3 regions of the Allobosea sp. P1_B10 genome follow, and region 1 is predicted to be linked to each of the others. Evidence: riboswitches for the same ligand, from Rfam matches in the RefSeq annotation. Region 1 holds a riboswitch; each other region holds the start of a gene.
What was found. A riboswitch is a leader RNA that binds a small molecule or an ion and turns the genes downstream of it on or off. The one in region 1 is predicted to bind cobalamin.
Positions count from the first base shown of each region.

Region 2: it holds a riboswitch for cobalamin, as region 1 does, so the genes downstream of both, AC1D2L_RS10030 (CbtB domain-containing protein) here and AC1D2L_RS08110 (TonB-dependent receptor plug domain-containing protein) in region 1, are expected to answer to the same signal.
Region 3: it holds a riboswitch for cobalamin, as region 1 does, so the genes downstream of both, AC1D2L_RS24805 (TonB-dependent receptor plug domain-containing protein) here and AC1D2L_RS08110 (TonB-dependent receptor plug domain-containing protein) in region 1, are expected to answer to the same signal.

Region 1 covers NZ_JBFTZP010000003.1:135,878-138,130, reverse strand. Annotated here, with positions in the region: gene AC1D2L_RS08110 (TonB-dependent receptor plug domain-containing protein) at 1-975, opposite strand, end outside; cobalamin riboswitch at 1,095-1,295, opposite strand; gene AC1D2L_RS08105 (potassium-transporting ATPase subunit F) at 1,578-1,667, shown strand; gene kdpA (potassium-transporting ATPase subunit KdpA) at 1,680-2,253, shown strand, end outside.
Region 2 covers NZ_JBFTZP010000003.1:552,347-554,599, reverse strand. Annotated here, with positions in the region: gene cobO (cob(I)yrinic acid a,c-diamide adenosyltransferase) at 1-354, opposite strand, end outside; gene cobU (bifunctional adenosylcobinamide kinase/adenosylcobinamide-phosphate guanylyltransferase) at 354-881, opposite strand; cobalamin riboswitch at 932-1,117, shown strand; gene AC1D2L_RS10030 (CbtB domain-containing protein) at 1,154-1,330, shown strand; gene AC1D2L_RS10025 (CbtA family protein) at 1,341-2,096, shown strand; gene AC1D2L_RS10020 (DUF1636 family protein) at 2,200-2,253, shown strand, end outside.
Region 3 covers NZ_JBFTZP010000022.1:19,786-22,038, reverse strand. Annotated here, with positions in the region: gene AC1D2L_RS24805 (TonB-dependent receptor plug domain-containing protein) at 1-989, opposite strand, end outside; cobalamin riboswitch at 1,114-1,315, opposite strand; gene AC1D2L_RS24800 (invasion associated locus B family protein) at 1,570-2,253, shown strand, end outside.

The DNA.
Region 1 (2,253 bases):
GAGCACTCCCGTCGTGGTTGGCGCACGGTTGGAGCGGTCCTGATTGGTGTAGGCGATGCCGAAGCGGTTGACGAAGCGCCCACCCAGCGGATCCCAGACAACCTCGCCACGGGTGAAGGCCTGCTTGTAGTCCTGACTGGAACGGAAACCGCTCGGCTGGCTCGGCCAGCCGGAATCACCGGTGGAGAGCAGGTAGCCGTCGCTGTAGCGGCCGACCCAGTTGAGGCTCACCGTGTCGGTGAGCGCAAAGCCCAGCCGGGCCGAATAGCTCCAGTTGTCGTAGGAATTGGGATTGATGCGGCGTCCGGCAGGGACGAGGTCGGGCGGCGTCACCGGTGTCGCCTCGGATTTGAAATGGGCGATGCCGAACGCATAGTTGAAGCGATCATCGCCCCCGCTCAGGCCCACCGTCTGGTTGAAGGTGCCATGGGAGCCGCCCTCGACCGAGGCGGTCACCTTTGGCGGCCCGTCGCCGCGCTTGGTCGTCACCGAGATCACGCCGCCGATCGCATTGGCGCCGTAGAGACCGCTCTGCGGGCCGCGCAGAACCTCGATGCGCTCGACGTCGCTGGTCAGCATCGATCCGAAATCGAAGGAACGGTTCGGCGTCGAGGGATCGTTGACCTCGATACCGTCGATCAGCACCTTGACGTGGTTGGAGTTGGTGCCGCGCATGAAGACCGAGGTCTGTCCGCCCGGCCCGCCGGTCTGGACGATGTTCATGCCAGGCACTGTCGCCAGCGCATCGGGCAGCGTGCGGCGCTGCTGGACCTCGAGATCCCGGGCGGTGATCACGGTGACGGAACTGGCGATCTCGCGCGCCGGCGTCGGCGTACCGGTGGCGCTGACGACGAGTTCGTCGAGCTTGATCGGTTCACCCTGCGCGAATGCGGGGCAGGTTGAGAGGGTGGTGCTGGCTGCGAGTACGGACAGGACGAGCGAAAGTCGGCCGCTTGCGGCGCTTGAAGGGATCACGATGGAGACCTCGGGCGGTTAACGTTGTGGCACGTCACCGCGAACGCGATCTCCCGCCCGAGACCTGAGGCCGCGCGCAGTGAACCAGCGATCGAAACACCCCGTTCGAACGTGCTCGCGTGTGACCACGACTGACGGCAGGTCTCCTGGCTCGCGGGTCAGCGCCTTGTCACCGCCTTCCCAGGTCCGAGGTCCCAGTGGCGCGTGGCGATAAGGCTCGCCGCTTACAGTTGCGGGGGCAGCCGCAGCATAGAATGGCAAGCCATCCGCACTGCGTTCCCTTTTGATCCCGTGAGGGAACCGTCGCTTTCACGAGTAGGGCCGAAAAGTGGCGTGGTCAATCGGGCCAATGTGGCGTGGTCGTGTGGACCAGCAGCGCAAGTGCGACGTGCCGCCAGGGGCGCTGCGAGCACTTTACGAGGACTTTACGCCCTGCCGGGCTCTTCGACATGGCGGCCTTACGGGCATCGGCCCTAGCTCCGATCGGACACACGATCGGAGCCTTCCATGATCATCGACACCCTCTTCCTGCTTGGCGGCCTCGGCCTCTTCGGGCTCGCCGGTCTCGCCGTCGCCGCCGCTGACCGGCTGTGAGGCGCATCATGCCCCTCGATATCATCCTCGCGCTGACAGCCGCGGTCGCGCTGCTCGCCTATCTCCTCAAGGCGCTCCTGCGCCCCGAATCCTTCTGAGAGGTCATGCCGATGACCCTCGATCTGATCCAGTTCCTGATCTTCTGCGCGGCGCTGATGCTCGCGGCCTGGCCGCTCGGGCACTATATGGCGCGCGTCTTCACCGGTGAGGCCCGCTTCCTTGCGCCCGTCGAGACCGCGATCCTGGGACTTGCCGGCCAGGCCAAGGCGCAGCCGCAGCGCTGGCAGGTCTATGCCCTGTCCCTGCTCGCCTTCAATGCGGCGGGCTTCGCGCTGCTCTTCCTGATGCTGCGCTTCCAGAACCATCTGCCGCTGAATCCGCAGGGTTTTGACGGCCTCACGGCGCATCTCGCCTTCAACACCGCGATCTCCTTCGTCACCAACACGAACTGGCAGTCCTATGGCGGCGAGACGACGCTCTCCAATCTCAGCCAGATGCTGGGGCTGACGACGCAGAACTTCGTCTCAGCGGCCAGCGGCGCGGCTGTGGCAGCCGCCGTGGCCCGTGGCTTTGCCGCGAGGCAGACGCGGGAGCTCGGCAATTTCTGGGTCGATCTGACGCGCTTCACGCTCTACATCCTGCTGCCGGCCTCGCTGCTGCTGGCGCTGGTGCTAGCTGCAATCG
Region 2 (2,253 bases), 420 kb from region 1:
GGCCTTCTCGAAGGCGCGGGTCGCGGCGGCGATGTCACGCGCCTTGTCCTGCGTCTCCCAGGTAAAGCCCTCACCCATGCTGTGCCAGACGATCTGGTCGCCGAAGGCCCCGAGCGCTTTGCGCTCGCCGGTCTCCCAGGCGCCCTTGATGAATTGCACCACGCCGACGCGCCAGCCATGGCCGAGCGCGCGCAGCATCAGCCCGAAGGCCGCCGTCGACTTGCCCTTGCCGGGACCGGTGTTGACGATCAGCAGGCCCTTCTCGATCGTCTTGGCCGCCACCTCGGCGTCCTGCACCGCCTTGCGCTTTTTCATCTTGGCCTTGTGACGCGCGGCGTCCTCGTCGTTGCCCATCATTTCACCTTCATCGGCAGCCCCGCGACCATGAAGACCACGCTGGCCGCCTGCGCCGCAAGGTTCTGGTGGAGACGCCCGGCCTCGTCGCGGAATCTGCGGGCCAGCGCATTGTCGGGGACGATGCCGAGACCGACCTCGTTGGAGACCAGCACGATGGGCGCCGAGGCCGCCTTGCAGGCGGCGATCAGCTCGCGGCCGGCCTCGCCCGTGTCATGCTCAGCCAGGATCAGGTTGGTCAGCCAGAGCGTCAGGCAGTCGACCAGGATCGGCTGCCCGGGCGCGACCGCGCGGATCGCGTCCGGCAGGGCAAGCGGGGCATCGCGCGTGACCCAGTCGTCCGAGCGCCTGGCGCGATGCTCGGCGATGCGCGCGGCCATCTCGTCATCATAGGCCTGCGCGGTCGCGATATAGGTCCAGGGCGCGGGCTGCGCCTCGATCAGCGCCTCGGCATAGCGGCTCTTGCCGGAGCGTGCGCCACCGAGGACGAGGGTGAGATCAGAAAATGCCAAAGCGCCCGCCATCATCTGCTGCCAGGGATTATGCGCCGGTCCATTGCACAGCACAGCCCGCATGGCTAATACTCGCAACCGACGGTGCCCCGGAGACGGGGTGAAAAGGGAACGCGGTGCGATACCGCGGCTGCCCCCGCAACTGTAAGCGGTGAGTCTTTCGCCATCTGCCACTGGGAGCGATCCCGGGAAGGCGGCGCAAGATGTCTTGATCCGCGAGCCAGGAGACCTGCCGTCATCAGATCCGCAATCCAACAGGGCGCCGGCGGGGCGGCCAGGAGACCAGTATGAATACAACCACCTCGATCCAGGCCCAGGCCAGCGTCTCGGAACGCGCCAAAGCCGCCATCACCGCCCTGCTGCTCGGCAGCGTACTGATCTTCACGGTCGGCTTCGCGCATTCGAGCAGCGTTCACAACGCCGCCCACGATACGCGCCACGCCATCGCCTTCCCCTGCCATTGAGGGGATTGTCATGGTCAATCGCGTACTCACGGTCAGTCTTCTGGCCGGGCTTCTGGCTGGGCTCATCATCGCCGCGCTCCAGCACGTCACCACCACACCGCTGATCCTCAAGGCAGAAAGCTATGAGACGGCGATGCGGGCGCAGGCGCCCTCCCATGCCGCTTTCGGCGGGCAGATCTTTGCGGGCGAGGCTCGCATCATCCTGGCCCATGGCCCCGGCCGAGATGCGCCCGGCCATGAGCATGCCGAATGGAAGCCGCAGGACGGTTTCCAGCGCGCCGCCTTCACCGCTCTGGTCACCGTCGCCACCGCGATCGGGTTCGCGGGGCTGCTACTCGGCGGCATGATCGCGGCCAACGAGACGATCGATGACCGGCGGGCGCTTGTCTGGGCCGCTTGCGGCTTTCTCGCCTTCGGGCTGATGCCTGCGGCAGGCCTGGCGCCGGAACTGCCTGGCAGCGCTGCTGCTGAACTCCTGCATCGACAGATCTGGTGGATCGCGACGGCGCTGGCCACCGCAGGCGGGCTGTTCGTCTTCCTGCGCATGGATGCGCCCTGGCTCAGGGCGCTCGCCGTGCTCGCCATCGTCGCCCCGCATGTGATCGGCGCACCGCATCCGGTCGCGCCCGAAAGCAAGGTTCCAGCCGAGATCGCGGCGCATTTCACGGCACTTTCGCTGGTGGTGCAGGCCGCGCTCTGGCTGGTCACGGGCCTGGCCGTCGGCGTGCTCTGGCCCTGGGCGACACGTCGCGCAGCCAGGGCCTGACGCCTCGCGCGCTCCCGAGGCGGAGCGCGCTCGACCCCTTTTGCGCTCGCATGCCCCGGCGACCGGTACCCGGTTGCCCTGGGTTTCGCGAGGGAGGCGACCCATGTCGCGACACGACCTGACCATCCATGTCTGCACCGTCTGCCGACGCGTGCGC
Region 3 (2,253 bases), on a different contig from region 1:
CGGGAGGGGAAGCCGAGCAGGCCGGCGGCGTCGGGTGCGCGGCTCGAACGGTCCTGATTGGTGTAGCCGATGCCGAAGCGGTTGACGAAGCGACCGCCGAGCGGGTCCCAGACCAACTCGCCACGCGTAAAAGCCTGCTTGTAGTTATCGCTGGATCGGAAGCCGTCGGGCAGGCTCGGCCAGCCGGAATCGCTCGTGGAGAGCAGGTAACCGTCGCTGTAGCGACCCACCCAGTTGAGGCTCACCGTGTCGGTGAGCGCAAAGCCCAGCCGGGCCGAATAGCTCCAGTTGTCGTAGCTGTTGGCGTTGCGGCGGCGGCCGGCCGGGACGAGATCGCGCGGGGTCACCGGTGTCGCCTCGGATTTGAAATGGGCGATGCCGAAGGCGTAGTTGAGGCGATCGTCGCCGCCGCTGAGGCCCACGGCCTGGTTGAATGTGCCGTAGGAACCGGCTTCGACGGAGGCCGTCATTTTCGGCGGGCCTTCGCCTCGCTTGCTGGTCAGCGAGATCACGCCGCCCATCGCATCGGCGCCGTAAAGCCCGCTCTGGGGGCCGCGCAGAACCTCGATGCGCTCGATGTCGTTGGTCAGCATCGAGCCGAAATCGAAAGCGCGGTTCGGCGAGGCGGGATCGTTCACCTCGATTCCGTCGACGAGCACCTTGACGTGGTTGGAGCTGGTGCCGCGCATGAAGACCGAGGTCTGGCCACCGGGGCCGCCATTCTGGACGATGTTGAGGCCAGGCACGGTCGCCAGCGCGTCGGGCACCGTGCGGCGCTGCTGGATCTCGAGATCCCGGGCGGTGATCACGGTGACCGAGCTGGCGATCTCGCGGGCCGGCGTCGGCGTGCCGGTGGCGCTGACCACGAGCTCATCGAGCCTGATCGGCTCGGACTGCGCCAGGGCGGCAACGGGCGACAGCGCCGTGCCGGCCGCCAGAACGGACAGGAGAAGCGGGATATGACCGCGCGCGGCGCTGAGAGGGATCACGGTTTGGACCTCGGGCAGTAACGTTGTGGCACGTCACCGCGAACGAGATGTCCCTGACCTCAACCCCGCGAGAGGTCCTGCTCAGGACAACCACCCATCGGCACACCCCGGCCCATGTCTTCGCGTGTGACCACGACTGACGGCAGGTCTCCTGGCTCGCGGGTCAGTGCCGTGTCACCGCCTTCCCAGGTCCGAGGTCCCAGTGGCCTATCGTGACAAGACTCGCCGCTTACAGTTGCGGGGGCAGCCGCAGCGTAGAATGGAAAAACCATCCGTACTGCGTTCCCTTTTGATCCCGTGAGGGAACCGTCGCCCTCACGCCTAGGGCGGAAACCCGGTGGGGTCAATTGCCGCCACATGGCCACGGCAGGCACGCGCCGCCGCGGTCTCGGCGACGACCAGATTGGAATCCGTTTAAATCATTGAGTTTGCGCGGCAATCCGGCTTGATTTATCGATGCGCCGAAACGCCGTGAACGCGCGGCCGGTGCCGCCAGGCGAGAGCCGCTTCCAGGTGGGAACGGCAGCGTCAGGAACCGGGATGCGCTGGCCACGCCCGCATCCGCCATGAGAAGAGAGCCATGATCCGTACCCTTCGCCGCCTTCCCCTCGCTTTCGCCATGGCGCTCTGCTGTGGCCTCGCCCTGTCGAGCCCGGTGCGGGCCCAGGCCGAGGACGCCACGGAACAGGCCGACGAAGCCCCCGCCGCCAAGCCAGACACGGTGCGCCGCGCACCGGCAAAGCCTGCGCCCCGCCCTGCCGCGAAGCCGCCGGCGCGCCCCGCGCCCATCGCCCAGGCTCCACAGGCCCCCGGAGCGGTCACCGCCGGCCAGCCCGCCCCCTCGACCGCCAGCCTGCCCAATGGCGCCAGCGCCATCACCGAGAACTTCGGTGACTGGACCGTCGAGTGCCGGATCACGGATGGCCGCAAGCTCTGCGCGCTGGCGCAGTCGCAGGGCAACACCCAGACCAACCAGCGCGTCTTCGCCATCGAACTGCGCCCGCCGCAGGATGGCCGCACCGAAGGCACGATCCTGATGCCCTTCGGGATGAAGCTCGACAATGGCGCCGTGCTCCGGCTCGACGACAAGGACCTCGGCCAGGGCCTGCGCTTCTCGACCTGCTATCCGCAGGGTTGCCTGCTGCCGATCTCGTTCCCGACGGTCGCGACCGATGCGATGAAGACGGGCAAGACGCTGACCGCGGCGGCGCTCAACCTCTCCAATGGCGACCCGATCGCCTTCAACATCTCCCTGAACGGCTTT